DNA from 3 places in the Pseudarthrobacter sp. NPDC092424 genome. Region 1 is predicted to be linked to each of the others. Evidence: riboswitches for the same ligand, from Rfam matches in the RefSeq annotation. Region 1 holds a riboswitch; each other region holds the start of a gene.

What was found. A riboswitch is a leader RNA that binds a small molecule or an ion and turns the genes downstream of it on or off. The one in region 1 is predicted to bind cyclic di-AMP.
Region 2: another riboswitch for cyclic di-AMP. It lies ahead of ACIQCN_RS05480 (LysM peptidoglycan-binding domain-containing protein); the one in region 1 lies ahead of ACIQCN_RS10095 (hypothetical protein).
Region 3: another riboswitch for cyclic di-AMP. It lies ahead of ACIQCN_RS11025 (M23 family metallopeptidase); the one in region 1 lies ahead of ACIQCN_RS10095 (hypothetical protein).

What each region holds. Positions count from the first base shown of each region.
Region 1 covers NZ_JBIVQC010000005.1:202,994-208,756, forward strand. Annotated here, with positions in the region: gene ACIQCN_RS10080 (nucleoside deaminase) at 1-366, opposite strand, end outside; gene ACIQCN_RS10085 (phosphatase PAP2 family protein) at 428-1,270, shown strand; gene upp (uracil phosphoribosyltransferase) at 1,283-1,918, shown strand; gene ACIQCN_RS10095 (hypothetical protein) at 1,977-2,753, opposite strand; cyclic di-AMP (ydaO/yuaA leader) riboswitch at 2,759-2,939, opposite strand; gene ACIQCN_RS10100 (sensor histidine kinase) at 3,048-4,580, opposite strand; gene ACIQCN_RS10105 (response regulator transcription factor) at 4,581-5,321, opposite strand.
Region 2 covers NZ_JBIVQC010000002.1:530,446-536,208, reverse strand. Annotated here, with positions in the region: gene ACIQCN_RS05495 (universal stress protein) at 1-570, opposite strand, end outside; gene ACIQCN_RS05490 (hypothetical protein) at 741-980, shown strand; gene ACIQCN_RS05485 (YdiU family protein) at 1,044-2,534, shown strand; gene ACIQCN_RS05480 (LysM peptidoglycan-binding domain-containing protein) at 2,623-3,441, opposite strand; cyclic di-AMP (ydaO/yuaA leader) riboswitch at 3,445-3,614, opposite strand; gene ACIQCN_RS05475 (TraR/DksA family transcriptional regulator) at 4,050-4,406, shown strand; gene ACIQCN_RS05470 (DNA alkylation repair protein) at 4,403-4,915, shown strand; gene ACIQCN_RS05465 (DUF1810 domain-containing protein) at 4,908-5,360, shown strand; gene ACIQCN_RS05460 (glucose 1-dehydrogenase) at 5,401-5,763, opposite strand, start outside.
Region 3 covers NZ_JBIVQC010000006.1:145,283-151,045, reverse strand. Annotated here, with positions in the region: gene ACIQCN_RS11050 (hypothetical protein) at 1-213, opposite strand, end outside; gene ACIQCN_RS11045 (cold-shock protein) at 421-804, shown strand; gene ACIQCN_RS11040 (DUF3027 domain-containing protein) at 811-1,386, shown strand; gene serC (phosphoserine transaminase) at 1,501-2,631, opposite strand; gene ACIQCN_RS11030 (metal-dependent transcriptional regulator) at 2,905-3,618, shown strand; cyclic di-AMP (ydaO/yuaA leader) riboswitch at 3,738-3,976, shown strand; gene ACIQCN_RS11025 (M23 family metallopeptidase) at 3,989-4,810, shown strand; cyclic di-AMP (ydaO/yuaA leader) riboswitch at 4,925-5,123, shown strand; gene ACIQCN_RS11020 (C40 family peptidase) at 5,228-5,763, shown strand, end outside.

The DNA.
Region 1 (5,763 bases):
CTTCTCGTCCCACGCGCCGAAGACCACCCGGGGGATCCGCGACAACACAACCGCTCCCGCGCACATGGCGCACGGTTCAAGGGTGACCACCAGAGTGCAGTCGGCCAGCCGCCATCCGTCGTCCGCGCCGCCGCCGAGCCTTGCCCGTTCACGGAGCCGGGCCGCCGCCTCGCGGATCGCCACCACCTCGGCATGGGCGGTCGGGTCTCCGAGCTCCTCCCGCTGGTTGCGACCGGAACCCAGCAGGCCGCCGTCGGGCCCTATGACCACGGCGCCGATCGGCACATCCGCCGTGGCAAGGGCACGACGGGCCTCCGCGAGGGCGAGGCCCATCCATTCGTGGTGTGATTTTCCTGCGGAGACCATGGCTCAATGATAGTTTCGAAGGATACCCAGAGCCCGTGACGACCATCCGCCGGGAGGCACAGTGAGTACTGTCAAAGACCGCATGGACAAATGGATCAAGCCGTACGCCGCCCTCTGGCTGACATTGATCGTAGGCGGCAGCCTTGTGGTGGCACTCGCGCTCCTCGGCGCGGAGGTCTACTCGAATGTGGTGGATGACGAAGGGCTCACCAACCTCGACATTCCGGCGCTGGAGTACTCGCAGACCCTCCGGAACCCGGAGCTGGACGCCTTCGTCACGGGCTTCACCAATATTGGCGGCGGGGTGGGGATGCCCATCCTGGCCAGCATCCTCACTGCCTGGTTAACCTTCCTGAGCAGGACATGGCGGCCGATTATCCTGGTGGGCGGTGCCGCGGCCGTCTCCATCTACGCCACCACCGTCGGCAAGCGCCTGGTAGGCCGGACGCGGCCCGACCACTCGGAAGCCGTCCCCCCGTTCGAGCACTCGCCGTCCTTCCCGAGCGGCCACACGTTAAACACGACGGTGGTCATCGGTGTGCTGCTGTACGTCCTGTGCCTGCAGTTCCATCAGCTCTGGGTGCGCGTTATGGCCATCACCGCGGGAGTGATTTTCATCATCGCCATGGGCCTGAGCCGGGTCTTCCTTGGCCACCACTGGCTCACGGACGTCACTGCCGGCTGGCTGCTGGGCGGTGCCTGGGTGGGCCTGGTGATCCTGGCCCACAGGCTCTTCCATCTGACAAGGCGCAAGGAACACGTGGGTCCCGCACCCACGTTCGACCACCCCGTGGTGCGGGACGTCGTGGCGGAGAAAATCCACGACCACATGCCCGAGCACCAGGGGGAGCGCGGAGCGGATGCGGGCCGGGGCCGCGGCCCGGGGGACCATCGTGCCGGGTGATAGTTTGGACCCATGCGCACTCTCGTTGTTGACCACCCCTTGGTCGCCCACAAGCTCACCGTCCTGAGGGACAAAAACACCCCCTCGCCGGTCTTCCGGCAGTTGACGGAGGAGCTGGTCACGCTGCTGGCGTACGAGGCCACCCGCGAGGTCCGCACCGAAGAAGTCACTATCGAGACCCCTGTCAGCACCACCGTGGGTACGGCTTTCACCAAGCCCACGCCGCTGGTGGTTCCGATCCTCCGCGCCGGCCTGGGGATGCTTGAGGGCATGACCAAACTGGTCCCCACGGCGGAGGTTGGCTTCCTGGGCATGGCCCGCGACGAGGAAACCTTGGACATCATCACCTACGCCGAGCGCCTGCCTGAGGACCTGACGGACCGCCAGATCTTCGTGCTGGACCCGATGCTTGCCACCGGCGGAACCCTCCGCGAGGCCATCAAGTTCCTGTTCAAGCGGGGCGCCTCTGACGTCACCTGCATCTGCCTGCTGGCCGCCCCGGAAGGCCTGGCCAAGCTCGAAGAGGAACTCTCCGGCGCTAACGTGACCATCGTGCTGGCCTCCATCGACGAGAAACTCAACGAAAAGTCCTACATCGTTCCGGGCCTGGGCGACGCCGGCGACCGCCTGTACGGCATCGCAGGTTAGCCGGCAGGACGGGTAACAGACCCCGCCCTGCCGGTCCCGGCCGGCGGGCCGGTCCTGCCTAGTACCAGTTGTTGGCGTAGTGGAAGTTCAGCGCGCCGCACGGTGACTGGTAGCGCTCCTTGATGTAGTCCAGGCCCCAGTTGATCTGCGTGCGGTAGTTGGTGAGGTAATCGGCTCCCGCGCTTGCCATCTTCTCGGCAGGCAGGGACTGCACGATGCCGTATGCGCCACTGCTGGAGTTGGTGGCCGTGGTCTTCCAGTCGGATTCCTTGGTCCACAGCGTCTTCAGGCACTGCATCTGGTCCGGCGCCCAGCCGTACGCCGCCAGCTGGCTGGCGGCGTAGGCCTGCGCGCCAGCGGGGTCGTTCACGGCGGCCGGCTTCGCAGCCTTGGCCTTCGCGGCAGCAGCCTTTTCGGCCGCGGCTTTGTCTGCGGCAGCCTTCGCAGCTGCAGCCTTCTCGGCGGCCGTCTTCGCGGCAGCAGCCTTCGTGGCGGCAGCCTTCTCAGCAGCGGCCGTCTTGGCGGCGGCTGCCTTGGCGGCGGCGGCTTCTGCCGCGGCGGACTGGAGCTCGCTCTTTTCGAGGGCCAGCTGCGCCTGCTGCTCAGCGGGGGAGAGCTGCGTGGCCGCGGGTTCCGTGGATGCAGCGCGGGTCATCGACTCCGTGGCCTGGCCCGCAGCGCCAACGCCCACCAGCAGCGCGCAGGATGCCGCCAGCACGGCAGCCCGGCGCCCCAATGCGGGGAAGGTGCCACGGCGGGAGCGCTTGGCCGCGCGGGCGGCTGCGCGGGTGGGAACGCCAGAATTTGGGCGCGGTTCTACCTGGAATTCAGACATGATGGATCGCCTCTCACACCTGCGGAGTTAGCTGTCGGGTTCGGATGAGGGCATCCGGCCGCACGGAACATTCACGTGCTGGCTTAACCCCAAGGGCCTGATAGCGTGCCCGGGACGGTGGGTCCCCCGCCTCTGCCATCGGTCTATCGGAGTCCGGGAAGCGGCAGAGCTCGGCGTCATCCGGACATGCGCCACGAACGGAAGCGCACCATTCGACGGTACAGGAGTTTCAGGCCGAAGTCACATTTTGGTAACAGAGATCACGACGGCGGCGCGTCGCCATTGCCTGCCGCCTCACCCGGACGTAATGGGCAGTCTGACTATGAAGCTCGTCCGGCCGGGCCGTGACTCGACGCTGACGGTGCCGCCGTGCGCTTCCACAATGGACTGTACGATCGACAGCCCCAGGCCGCTGGTCCCTTCGGCCGCCGCAGGGCCGCTTCGGTCGGAGGCGCCCTTCCGCGCCGCGTCTGCGCGGGCAAACCGGGCAAAGACCTTGTCCACGAACTCCGGGGGAATCCCGCCGCCGTCGTCCGTTACCGCAACCTCCGCGGCGCCGCCGGGAACCACCCTGACCCTCGTCTCCACGGTGGTGCCGGCAGGCGTGTGCTTGCGCGCGTTGGATAACAGGTTCATCAGCACCTGGCGAAGCTGTGCAGCATCGCCGGCAACGACCACGGGCTCCTCGGGCAGTTCCAGCCGCCAGTTGTGCCCCGGCGCCATGACCTTCTCGTCGCTGACACCTTCAATCACCAGCTGGGTCAGGTCCACGTCCGCCAGCTTCAGCGGCTGCCCCTCGTCCAGCCGGGCGAGCAGCAGCAGGTCCTCCACCAGCGCCGTCATGCGCTCGGACTGGCTTTGCACGCGGGCCAGTGACCGTTCGCCCTCAGGCGTGAAGTGCTCGGTCATGCGGAGCAGTTCGGTGTAGCCCCGGATCGCAGTCAGGGGAGTGCGCAGCTCGTGCGATGCGTCAGCTACGAACTGCCGCACCTTGGTTTCGCTGCGCTGCCGGGCCTGCAGCGCGTTGGCCACGTGGTCCAGCATGAGGTTCAGCGCGTGTCCCACGCTGCCTACTTCTGTTCCCGGATTGGCGTTCGACGGCGGCACCCGCACTGCCAGCGCGACCTCGCCCGCGTCCAGCGGGAGGCGGGAAACCCTGGTGGCCACCCCGGAAAGCTGCTCCAGCGGTTTCATCGTGCGGCGGATCAGCACCGTTCCGGCGAATCCCACGAGCAGCAGCCCGCCGAGCGACACGAAGAGGAAGGTCCATACGAGGGAGGCCAGCGTGCTTTCCTTGGCAGCGAGCGGCAGCCCGGTCACCAGGACGTCGTCAAACGATGTCTGCACGGCGACCAGCCGGTAGTTGCCGGTGGACAGCTTCCTGTCCACCGGTGCGGAGCCGGCCGCCAGCGCCTGGAGCGTCTCCTTGTCTTTCGCCGAAAGCGCTGACCGTGTGGTGTCCGGGGCCAGAAATCCTGCACTGCTGACCTGGCCGTCAACGATGCGCGCGTTCAGCGTCCCGACGCTCTGCCCCCGGGCATCCAGCGGGTCGCGCCCGTTGAAGCCACCCATGGGTGGCCGTCCCGGATCGTTGGACCGCTCCGCGGCCTGGGTCAGCTGGTCGTCAAGCTGGCGGGTCAGGAAGGTGTCCATGGAGGCGTAGCTGACTACCCCGACCGCGCCGCAGATCGTGATGAGCAGGGCCATGGCCAAAGCGGTGAGCCGGGTCCGGAGGTGCCAGGTGGCCGGCTTCAGCCAGTTCCGCGGCGCTCCGCTGGAGCCGGCAGGCCGTGAGGTGGCCGGCGGAGTTGGACCGGAGAATGCCATCTAGTCCGCCGGCTTGATGACGTAACCTGCACCCCGGACGGTGTGGATCATGGGCGGGTGCGCGGCATCGATCTTCTTGCGCAGGTACGAAATGTACAGCTCCACGATGTTGGCCTGGCCGCCGAAGTCGTAATTCCATACGCGGTCCAGGATCTGGGCTTTGCTGACCACGCGTCTCGGGTTCTCCATGAGGTACCGGAGCAGCTCGAACTGGGTTGCGGTGAGCTGGACGTCATCTCCGGCCCGGGTTACTTCGCGGGTATCGATGTTGAGGACCAGGTCTCCCACCACCAGCTCGGCCGTGTCCATGGCGGCCACTCCGGAGCGCTGCACCAGGCGGTGCAGGCGGAGCAGGACCTCCTCCATGCTGAACGGCTTGGTGACGTAGTCGTCGCCTCCGGCCGCGAGCCCAAGGATCCGGTCCTGGACGGCGTCCTTGGCGGTGAGGAACAGGGCCGGCACCTCAGGCGCGAAGGTACGGATCCTGCCCAGGAGCTCAACGCCGTCGAACCCTGGGAGCATGACGTCCAGCACCAGGACGTCGGGCCGGAACTCCTTGGCCAGTTTCACCGCCTGCGGACCGTCGGCAGCAACCGCCACGGACCAGCCGGCCATGCGCAGTCCCATGCTCATCAGCTCGGAAAGGCTGGGCTCGTCATCGACCACCAGGGCGCGGATCGGAGAGCCGTCCGGGTGGGAGAGTTGCGGAAGGTTGTTGGTCATGGAGTGCGAAGTGGCCATGGAGCAACTCTCCGATCTCTCGTTGTAGCCGGGCTTAGGGCAGCCTGTGCACCCGCTGTGAAGTTCAGCCTAACGACCTGAACGCCGTGTCCGGAGGTCGTCCGCACACTGTCGGCCTGGTGTCCGAATGCCGGTCCGGGTGGACAGCGAACCCGTGCAGGCAGGGCGATTTCACGCCCGTGCGGGAAAATGCATTAAAGACATCGTTTGTGGCAACCATCCGAATAAAGCGCTGGTATTGCGCGGGTTACGGACTGGTATTGGCATTTTGGTTGCTGTTACCGCCGAGTAACTGAATCGTGATTTGCGGCACATTAGTCCATTTCGTCTCATAATGCGGACGGTTTGGTCCATTGTTACTTGCAAGTTCGCATTGTTACGCGTCACACTTCCAATGTGAACAAGAACTCAACAGCACCTGCAGCCGCAGATTACTGGCACA
Region 2 (5,763 bases), on a different contig from region 1:
GGTGAATCCTGCATCCGGAAGACGGTCAGGGGGGCTGTAGGCGTACACCACGGTCAGCTCGTCGCCCTCCCGGTCCGCCTCGGCGGCTGCAAAGGCCACCGCGCGCACCGCTTCTTCCGATCCGTCGACGCCGACCACCACCCCGGGCCGGCCCTCCGTAGCCTGGGTTCCGACGACGGCGACAGGGACATCCGCCGACGACGCCACCTGCAGCGCCCGGTCGGCAAGCACGCCGCCGAGGTGCCCGCTGCCGGACCCCACCACCAGCATGGACACCCGGTCCGAATAGTTGGCCAGGGACCGGCCCACTCCGCCGGCCAGCACGGCGGTACTGACCTCAAGGGATGGGAACTCCCGCGCCCGTGCCGCTGCGGCCTCAAGGATCCGTTCCCCAGACTCCTGGAGTACGCTGCGCCACGGATAGGGTTCGGAAAGCCAACGCTCGTCCACGACGTGCAGGATCACCAGCGGGAGCCGGTCCCTGTGGGCCCGCCGGGCCGCCCAGGACACTGCTGCGTGGCTCTGGGGCGTGTCATTCGTGCCGACGGCAATGGGCTTGCGGGCTGCCATGTCCTGCTCCTGCGGGGTCCTTTACGGGCGTATGCCACCAGCGTGGCCGCAAAACCCCCGGGGAGGTAGGGCCCAAAGTCACCCTTTTCCCATGCCTGGCCGTTCACACAGCACCATGTTCATCAGTATGCTTACTTTATTGACTGACCGATACGTGGAAAGGCATCACCATGACTGAGCAGGAACTCCCCGACGACCAACTGGAAGTTGTTCCGGAGCAGGACGTCATCCTGGACGAGGCCCCCGGCGCTGCCTCTTCCCTCGGACTGGACCCCGTCCACGGAGAACCGGACAGCTATCCGGGCGCTGCCGAGGAAAACCCGGACGCCTGGCAGGAGGACCCACTGCTCCAGGAGGAGGCCCAGGCCGGGGAACATGGCGACTTTCCCGGCGGGCACGCAGTCACGTGAGGCTGCCGTGAGCGGCCACGCAGTGACGGCCCGCAGCGCGCCGGGCGGGGCTAGGGTTAACCCATGAGCGGTGTAGCGGAATCGACCGTCAGCTTTCAATCACGTTTCGCCCGGGAGCTGCCCGAACTTGCTGTTCCCTGGCAGGCGGAAGAGGCGCCCGAACCCCGGCTGCTCGTCCTCAACGAGGCCCTCGCAGGGGAGTTGGGACTGGACCTGGCTTTCCTGCGCAGCCCGGAGGGCGCCAGGTTCCTGGTGGGCAACGACGTCCCGCCGGACGCTGCGCCGGTCGCCCAGGCGTATGCCGGCCATCAGTTCGGCGGCTATTCGCCGCTGCTCGGCGACGGGCGCGCCCTCCTCCTGGGTGAGCTGCCGCTGCAGGGGAGTTCGTCCGACGGCGACCGGTTGCGGGACGTCCACCTCAAAGGGTCGGGCCGCACACCCTTTGCCAGAGCCGGGGACGGCCGTGCCGTCGTCGGACCCATGCTTCGCGAGTACCTGGTGAGCGAGGCGATGCACGAGCTGGGAATCCCCACCACCCGCTCCCTGGCCGTGGTGGCCACCGGCCGCCCCGTGCGCCGTGACACGATGCTGCCCGGTGCGGTGCTGGCACGGGTTGCCGCCAGCCACCTGCGCGTGGGTACGTTCCAGTACGCGCGGGCCACGGACAATCCCGACCTGTTGCGCAGGCTCGCTGACCACGCCATAGCACGCCACTATGCGGCGGCAGCGCAGGCCGGCAACCCTTACCTGGCGCTGTTCAGGGCCGTGGTTGAGGCCCAGGCGTCGCTGGTGGCGCAGTGGATGCTGGTGGGGTTTGTCCATGGCGTCATGAATACGGACAACATGACCATCTCCGGTGAAACCATTGACTACGGGCCCTGCGCCTTCATGGACGCATTCAATCCGGCCGCCGTGTACAGCTCCATCGACACCGGCGGGAGGTACGCCTACGCCAACCAGCCTGTGGTGGCGGAGTGGAACCTGGCCCGCCTGGCCGAATCGCTGCTTCCCCTTATCAACGAGGACCAGGAAAAAGCGGTAGAGCCCGCAGTGGAAGTGCTGGGGGAGTTCCGCCGCCGCTACAGCGACGCCTGGACAGCGGGCATGGCCTCGAAGCTGGGTCTGGCCGGACATCCGGCAGGAAGCCCGGAGGCAGCGGAGGTGTCCCAACTGGTCGACGGCGTCATCGCCCTGCTTAGGGACGGTCCGGTGGACTATACGCAGTTTTTCCGCCGCCTCGGGGATGCGGCCCTCGGAAACACCGGGCCGGCGCGCGGAATGGTCCTGGACCTTGCCGCCTTCGATGCCTGGGCGGAGCGGTGGCGGGCCATGGCGCCGGACGCCAGCCTGATGGACCGCGTCAATCCCGTCTATATCCCGCGCAACCACCTGGTGGAAGAAGCCCTGGATGCAGCCACCGCAGGTGACATCGGCCCGTTCCAGCGCCTCGTCGCAGTCCTCTCCGAGCCATACCGGCGGCGGCCGGGGCTGGAGCGCTACGAGGAGGCAGCCCCCGAAAGCTTTGGTGATTACCTGACGTTCTGCGGAACCTGAACGCCAGCCAACTGCCGGATGTTTAACGGGGAAAGGGCGGCATTCGGGATGATTTCCGAATGCCGCCCTTTCCGGCCCTTGGTGCTGCCTAGGCCACGCGCACGAAGGAGGCGCCGGCGAGCCAGCTGAGCGAGTGCACGTCCGTCTTGTAGCCGTCGATGCCGCCGCTCACAACCTGGCCGTCGCCGGCGTAAACGCCGACGTGGCCGGAGGTGATCACCAGGTCGCCGGGGGCCGGGGTGGAGACCACGGTTCCGTACTGGTAGAACTGCGTGGGGGCAAGATCGCCAACGCTCTTTCCGACCGAGCGCAGGGCGGTCTCGACCATGGCGGTGCAGTCCTGGTTGATTCCGATCTGGCTGTAGGCGGAGGCGAGGATCCCTGCGCCGGTGCCCGTGCCGGTGGACTCGGCCGGCGCGGTGGACGCGTAGGACAGGTTCATGCCGGTGTTCGTCGGCGCCGCTGCAGTCGTTTGGACCGGTGCGGGTGCGGGCGCAGGTGCAACTGCCGGTGCAGCCGCCGCAGAGCCTGCGCCGGGGATCTCGATCTGGTCGCCCGGGTAGATGATCGTGTCGATGGAGAGGCCGTTGACCGCGAGGACATCGGCCAGAGCCACACCGTGGGCAGCGGAGATCGCGCCCAGGGTGTCGCCGGAAACCACGGTGTGCACGGTGGCAGCAGTTGCCGCGGCAGCAGTTGCCGCGGGTGCGGAGGACGTCTGGACCGACGTTGCTTCAGCGTCCGGGCCGCTCACACCTGCCTGGGCGGGGGCGCCGACGCTGAGCGCAATGCCGGATGCCGCGGCTACTGCCAGTGCGGGACGGCCGAAGGTCCGGGCCAGGCCCTGGACGGTGATGGAGCCGGTCGGAGTTGCACGATGACGGGCGGTGGTGGAAATTTTTGACACAGTGAATCGCCTCTCCCATGCCTGCGGGGTGAGCTGTCGGGTTCGGGCTGGAGATGCCCGGTCGGAAGCATCCGCACAAGCGGAAAGGCTTTCGACTTAACCCCTAGGCCTCAATGAGGCCGTGGAAACTTGGTTCCCCCGTCCCTGCCAATTGGAAACGGTGGTATCCCGGTCCAGCGGCAGGGCTCGGCAGGCTGGTGGGAATGTCCCATCGGGGAGGGACACCACTCGACCGTAACCCGCCGTCCAGCTAAATGTCACGTTTGGATAACATCCGAGGCCCTTCTCTCGGATTAGGCTATCGTTTGGATTCACCCTGCATGGCGCGCTGACCTCGAAAGACGCCCGCGGCCGACGGGTCCGAAGTGAAATGCATCACATCGTAACAATCCCGGACTGCTGCCTGCGGTTTGCGCGCCTGCAAGCTCAGTCAGCCCTTGAAGGATGTGGTATTGCGGACTATGTCCCGGGGCCGCGATCACGGCCCCGCGCCGTGCCCCCGGAAGCCTGCATCCGTGACCGGTGGTGGTCGCCCAGCAGGGCATGGGGCCATTGGATGGCGGTGGGCCGGTACTGACGTGCGTGGCGGCCGGGGCTAGGCTTTGGGCATGCCTGATTTTGAGCGGTTCCGGCTGATGCTGGAGGAGGAACGCACCCGCAAGGTGGCGCTCCTGCCGGCCCTTCGTGCGGATATCGCCTCGGCTAATTCGGCACGTCAGAACGCAAATGTGGACGACGAACACGATCCAGAAGGCTCCACCATCGCGTTTGAACTGTCGCAGGCCTCCGCGCTCCTCAAGCAGAGCAGCGCCGGCCTGGACCAGGTGGAGGCCGCGCTGGACCGAATCGATGACGGGACGTACGGCATCTGCGCGGTGTGCGGCGAAGCCATTGCGGAGGGCCGCCTCGAGGCCAGGCCCTGGACGCCCTACTGCATCACGCACGCAGCGGCGGGACGCCGGTGACAACGGTCCAGGATGTGGCCGCATTCATCGACCGCACGTTGCAGAACGAGGGTACCTGGTACAGGGCGGACGACGTCGAGGGGCGGCTGGGCGGCAGCCTGGCCTCCTACGGGGCATCTGTGGGTGCCGTGCGGGGAACCGTCAGGGACGCGCTGCGGAAGTTCCGGGACCTGGACCATGACGGGGTGGTGTTCCTGGCTTCGGCACTTTGGGGCGTGCCGAAGCCAGGGAGCAGGCCTGTCTTTGAACGGAGACTTGCAGCGGTGGTGCTGCTTCAGGCAAGGGTGGGTCTGCTGCGGCACACCGACCTGACCCGCATCGAAGGGTTCCTCAGGTCCGCGCACACCCCGGAACTGACAGATCCGCTCATGGCCGACGTCCTTGTTCCGCTGCTTGGCGCACTCGGCGAAAAGGACCGGAGGCGGGCCGTTACGGTGCTGGATCGCTGGAAGGCGGATCCGGATCGTCAGCTACGGGCCGCGGCCCGGATCGGAGGGAACCATGAATGACCGGTACAACCTTGAGCGGTTCACGGCCGCCCAGGACAGCGGTGGGACATACCACCAGGCTTTGGCCGAGCTGCAGACAGGGCATAAACGCAGCCACTGGATGTGGTTTGTGTTCCCGCAGGTTGCCGGGCTCGGCCAAAGCCCCACGTCACAGCGCTACGCGATCGGATCTCTCGAAGAAGCCAGAGCCTATCTGGCGCATCCGGTGCTGGGCCCCCGGCTCCTGGAATGCGCACAGGCACTCGCCGCCCATGCCGGGCGCTCCGCGGACGAAATCCTGGGCGGCATCGACGCGCGCAAACTGCACTCGTCCGCGACCCTGTTCCTCCGCGCAGCGCCCGGGGAGACGGTGTTCAAGACCGTCCTCGCCACGTTCTTCGACGGCGTGCCCGACGCCGCGACGGACCGGCTGCTGTTGGACATGCCGGACCACGCGGCAGAATAGCTGCGCTCCGGCGGCGGTGCCGGCGGCCGGTCGTGCCGGGCTACGGCGTGGGGTTGCCGCCGTTGACGTTCAGCGTCTCGCCCACCACGTAACTGGACTCCGGCGAGGCCAGGAACACGTAAGCAGGTGCCAGCTCGGCCGGCTGGCCGGCGCGCCCCAGGGGAGTGGACTGCCCGAATTCCGGCAGTTTTTCCTTGGGCTGGCCGCTGCTGACCTGCAGCGGTGTCCAGATGGGACCCGGCGCCACGGCATTGACCCGGATGCCCTTGGGCGCAAGCTGCTGCGCCAGGCCCTTGGTGAAGTTGTTGATGCTGGCCTTGGTGGTGGCGTAATCGACCAACGTCGGGGAAGGGTTGTAGGCCTGGATGGAGGTGGTGTTGATGATGGTCGAGCCCGGCGGCAT
Region 3 (5,763 bases), on a different contig from region 1:
CGCCCGGCGGCGGCCGGCCACACTGTCCAGAACCAGGAACAGCATCACCAGGAACGCGGCCGGCAATCCGTACAGGGCCGTGTAGGTGATCCAGGCGGGCGAGGCGGAGCCGGCGAAGGCGAAGGCCATGACGGCGGCCACTGCAGCAAGGGACAGCACGGCAATAACGCCGGCAAGGATCATCAACGGACGCCGGTAGCGCGAGGGTGTCATGCAGGTAACGCTACAGCGGAGGGAGCGGCGGCGGTGAATGCCCTCCGCGCCGCCGGGGAAAGCGGAAATAGGGCACCGGGCAGGATAACCTTGGAGGATACAGACCAACACGGTCCGCAGCTGCCATACCTTAAACCCGCACAACACTGCGGATGCGGTGACGGCCGGCCGTGTCCCAAGAACGTCAGAACGAAGAAGGTTGATTACGTGCCTACCGGCAAGGTCAAGTGGTATGACAAGGAAAAGGGCTTCGGCTTCCTCGCCGGCGAAGACGGCCAGGAAGTCTTCCTGCCCAAATCGTCGCTCCCCGAGGGTGTCACCGAGCTGAAGGCCGGCACCCGGGTGGAGTTCGGCGTGGCGGACGGCCGCAAGGGCGCCCAGGCGCTGGGCCTGCGCGTGCTGGACAAGACGCCGTCCATCGCCAAGGCCAAGCGGCCCAGCGCACGGGACCTCGCACCCCTGGTCCAGGACCTGGTGTCCGTGCTGGACAACCTTTCCGGCACCCTCTCCAAGGGCAAGTACCCGGAAGGCAACAAGGGCAAGGCCATCGCTGCCGCCCTGCGTAAGGTTGCCGACGAGCTGGACGTCTAGGCGCAGATGAACCCGGAAGCTGATCAGCCCCAGGCGGCGCCGGCCAAGGCAGCTGCCAAGCGCCGCGCCGGTGTTCCCGTGTGGCGTACCGGGAGGCCGGACGCCTTCCTGGCCGCTGCCGTGGACACCGCCCGGACCGCCATCGAAGGCATCACGGACGCCAGGACCATCGGCGCGCACCTGGCCGCCAAGAGCGAGGGCGACCGGCTGGTCACCCACCTGTTCGAGTCGAAGCTCGCCGGTTACGCCGGCTGGCAGTGGTACGCCGTGCTCACCCGCAATTCGCGCTCAAAGGCCGTCACCGTGAACGAGCTTGGCCTGCTGCCGTCCGAGGACTCCATCCTCGCCCCGGAGTGGGTGCCGTGGGCCGAGCGCGTGCGTCCTGAGGACGCGCAGGAAGCGCAGCAAGCGGACGAGCGGGAACCTGTGGCGGAGGCAGCGGAGGAACCTGCCGCCCCGGTCACCGATGAGGCGGCGGACGACGACGGCACGGACGGCGGGGACACGGCGGACGACGACGGCACGGACGGCGGGGACACGGCGGACGACGACGGCACGGACGGCGGGGACGCCGTGCCTTAGCGGGCGCACCCCCAGTGCCCGAAGGACAGGGCGAAAGCTCCACGGGGAGAAAGGCGGCGCCAGGGATAAACCCGGGCGCCGCCGTCGTACTTAATCCGGACCGAACCCCGGCTGCTACTTGCGGAGGCGTTCCACGACGTAATCGATGCTGGCCAGCAGTGCGGTCACGTCCGCCGGTTCGATGGCCACGAACGTGGCGATCCGCAGCTGGTTGCGGCCCAGCTTGCGGTACGGCTCGGTGTCCACCACGCCGTTGGCGCGCAGGACCTTCGCCACCTGGGCGGCGTCCACGGAGTCGTCGAAGTCGATCGTCGCGATGACATTGGAACGCTCGTCCGGGTTGGTGACGAACGGCGTGGCGAAGTCCGAGGCCTCGGCCCAGGTGTAGATCCGGCCCGCGGAATCAGCGGTGCGCGAGGCGGCGAAGTCCAGGCCGCCGTTCCCGTTGAGCCACTGCACCTGCGCGTCCAGCGTCACCAGGGTGGACAGCGACGGGGTGTTGTACGTCTGGTTCAGGCGCGAGTTGTCGATGGCGGTCTGGAGGTCCAGGAAGTCAGGAATCCAGCGGCCGCTTGCCTTCACGCGGGCGGCGCGTTCCAGGGCGGCGGGGGAGAAGAGGCCCAGCCAGAGGCCGCCGTCGGAGGCGAAGTTCTTTTGGGGCGCGAAGTAGTAGACATCGCTTTCGGCCACGTCCACGTCCAGGCCGCCTGCGGCTGAGGTGGCGTCCACCAGCACCAGGGCGCCCTGGTCAGCACCGGCAACACGCTTGACCGGAGCGTAGACACCGGTGGAGGTCTCGTTCTGCGGCCAGGCGTACGCATCCACGCCCGCTTCCGCCTGCGGAGAGGGGCGGGTGCCGGGTTCGGACTTGATGATGGAGGACGCATCGAGGAACGGCGCCTTGTTGGTGGCGGCGGCAAACTTGGAGCCGAACTCGCCGAAGGACAGGTGCTGGGCCTTCTTCTCCACCAGGCCGAACGCGGCAACATCCCAGAAAGCCGTGGAACCGCCGACGCCGAGGACCACTTCGTACCCTTCCGGGGCGCGGAAGAATGCGCTCAGGCCTTCGCGGACGGAACCCACCAGGTTTTTGACGGGGGCCTGGCGGTGCGACGTGCCCAGGATGGACTTCGAGGCCGCGGACAATGCATCGATCTGTTCCTGGCGGACCTTCGAGGGGCCGGCGCCGAACCGTCCGTCCGCGGGCAGGAGGTCGGCGGGAATAGTGATGCTGTTGTCGCTCACAGGTGCTCCAGTTTCGGCATGGACGCGCATGGTCCGGGCGGATGGTTGGCCTGCGGCCGGCTGCGGTGGCTCAGGCCCTCCTTATTCTGCCTGAACGGGTGTTCCCGCAGGAACCGGATGCGTCATAGTCCAGCAATTGAGACAAGGCGCGATGCTGCCTTCGGCGACTATTCGGACAAATTCAAAACAGGCTAAGCTTTTCACCGGACTACGCCCGGCCGAAGGCGTTACGGTAGGACAACGCAAGGTACTGCGCTCGAGGAGCTGAGCTGGATGACGGATCTGATCGACACTACGGAGATGTACCTTCGCACGATTCTGGAGCTTGAGGAGGAGAACATCGTTGCCCTGCGCGCCCGGATTGCGGAGCGGCTGCGCCACTCGGGCCCCACGGTGTCCCAGACCATCGGTCGGATGGAACGCGATGGCCTGGTGGTGGTCTCCGGAGACAGGCACCTTGAACTCACCGAGACCGGGCGCAAACGGGCCACCGAAGTCATGCGCAAGCATCGGCTGGCCGAACGGCTCCTCGCGGACGTCATCGGCCTGGACTGGGCATACGTACACGATGAAGCCTGCCGTTGGGAACATGTCATGAGCGAGCGGGTGGAGCGGCGCATCTACGAGCTCCTCGACCATCCCACGGAGTCCCCTTACGGCAACCCCATTCCCGGGCTCGACGCCCTGGGCGGCCAGCCGGTGCAGGCCGGCGGTGGCGCTGCGCCGGCTGCCGATAGTGCTGTGAGCCTGCTCGAAGCGATGAAGGCCTACCAGCCCGCTTCCGCGGTGGTGGTCAGTCGGCTGGCCGAGCCCATCCAGGTGGAGCCGGAACTTCTCCTGCAGCTCGACGAGGGTGGAATCCGCCCCGGCGCCAAGGTGTCGCTTGAGCGGGTGGGGGACTACATTTCGGTGCGGGTGCCGGGGATCGAAGGCGCACTCGAGCTGCCGCCGGAAGTGGCCGCGCACGTCTTCGTTACCGTCGTTTAGGGTCCTCAGGGCCTTCGCCTCTTACCCCGGCGTGCCCGTTCCCACACGGTTATAACGGAATTGTTACTGCCGGGCTTAAGCCCGTATAGTTAAACCCAAGCGTTGATACACAAGCGTTACCTGATCCGGAGCCGAGCTCTGCCAGCGGATCAGGTGCACGAGTCATTTACTGGCAGAGGCGGGGGAACCACAACCGGCAGCGGGGGCTGCCTTGGGGTGAAGTCCGTCAGCAGCAAGCCTCTCCAGCAAATTCCTCCCGGGATAGCTCTGTGCAGAAGTTTGCTTACGGCGGACCGGGTCTTTGAACTCTCTGACCCGAATCCGACAGCTAACTTCGCAGGCTTTCCAGAGAGGAAACCTTCTTTTGAGCATGCAGACCTCCAGGGGCCGGCGCCGCGCTGCGGGCCCCTCACCGACCCCCCGGGTTGTGGAAGTCATCGCCGCGGAGCGCCCCCGCGATTTCCACCGGGAAGCCCGCCGCCGGCGCGGCCCCTTCCGGCAGATGACGGAGTTCGCCTCAGCGAGCGGTATCGGCCAGAAGGCCGGAATTGCCCTGGCAGCCACCGGGCTCGTCCTCACCGTGACGGTCCCCTCCACCAGCCCGGTAATGGCCACTGAGGCCTCGGACGTTGTTCCCGCGGTTGCCGTGCAGCCCGCACAGCAGCCTGAAATCTCCGCTGAGGCCGGGGCCCGTATTGATTTCAGCCGCTCCGCAGTGGTCACCAAGGCGGACCCGGACGGCAAGCTGAAGCAGCTCCTGAGCGCCCAGTCCGCCAGCGCAATCTCGCGCGCCGCTTCGGTGGGCAGCCTTGGTGCGCCCCTGGCCAACCTGACTATGGTGTCCCCGTTCGGCTACCGGGTGAGTCCCATCACGGGCGGCTACGGCGACTTCCACCGTGGCGAGGACTTCGCGGCCCAGTGCGGCACCTCCGTGCTCGCGGCGGCCACCGGCACCGTGACCTTCGTGGGCTGGCATGATTTCGGCGGCGGCAACCGGGTGGTCATCGACCACGGAAATGGCCTGGAGACAACGTACAACCACCTCTCCGGCTTCAACGTCCGGGAGGGCGAGACTGTGGGCCGCGGCGACGTAGTGGCATATAGCGGAACCACAGGGGCGTCCACGGGCTGCCACCTCCACTTCGAGGTCCAGGTCAACGGCGAGGTCGTCGACCCCACCGGCTGGCTCTAGTCAAAACTGAGGGTTTGCTCTCGCAACACTTTTAGGCCCCGTGACCTTAATGTGACATTGGTTATTAATTCCTGTAACGTCGTACACGCGTCAACTTTTCCGAAGTTGACGCTCTTGAGTGGATTGCCTAACTCTGCCACCGCTCAAGGTCCGTTCGCATTTCATCGTCTGGCAGGGGCGGGGGAACCAATTTCGGCCTTCTGTTTGTGGGAAGGCCTTGGGGTTAAGCCGTAAAAGCTTCCTTGGAAGCGCGCGGCCGGGTGACTCCCATCCGAATCCGACAGCTCACCTCGCAGGCATTGGGAGAGGCTACCTTTCGTGTCTTCACGTCGTAATTCTGCGCGCCACCGTGCACAAACGGTGCGCACCAACCCTTTGGGCTCCGTATCCAAGGCCGTCAGCGCCAATGCGGGGACCATGGGTCGCCAGGCCGCAGTCGCAGCAGCAGCTTCGGGCCTCATTCTGACCATGGGCCTGCCGGCCACCGCAGCGGACACCACCGCGGGCATTTCGGCCTCCACCGAGTCTGGAGCCCCGAATGCCGCCGTAATGGCAGCCCCCACCGCCACGGTTTCCTTCGAGCGCCCGGTGGTTAAGACCACCGCAGCTCCGGAGATCGAGCCGGTCGAGGTACAGTCCACCTCCGAGGAAGAAGAGTCCACCACGGGCTCCGCCGCCGACACTGCACTGTCTGCAGTTGCCGGTGCTTCCACCTCCGGCATTGCCGGTATTGCCTACACAGGCATTGGCCGCCCGTACGTCTGGGGCGGCACCTCTCCCAACGGCTGGGACTGCTCCGGCTTCACGCAGTGGGTCTATGCGCAGGCCGGCATCAGCATTCCCCGCGTCAACGCATGGTCCATCATGACCGCCACCGCTGCCCCCAAGCCGGGCGACTTGGTGGTCCAGAACGGCGGTGCCCACGTGGGCATCTACGTCGGCAACGGCATGAT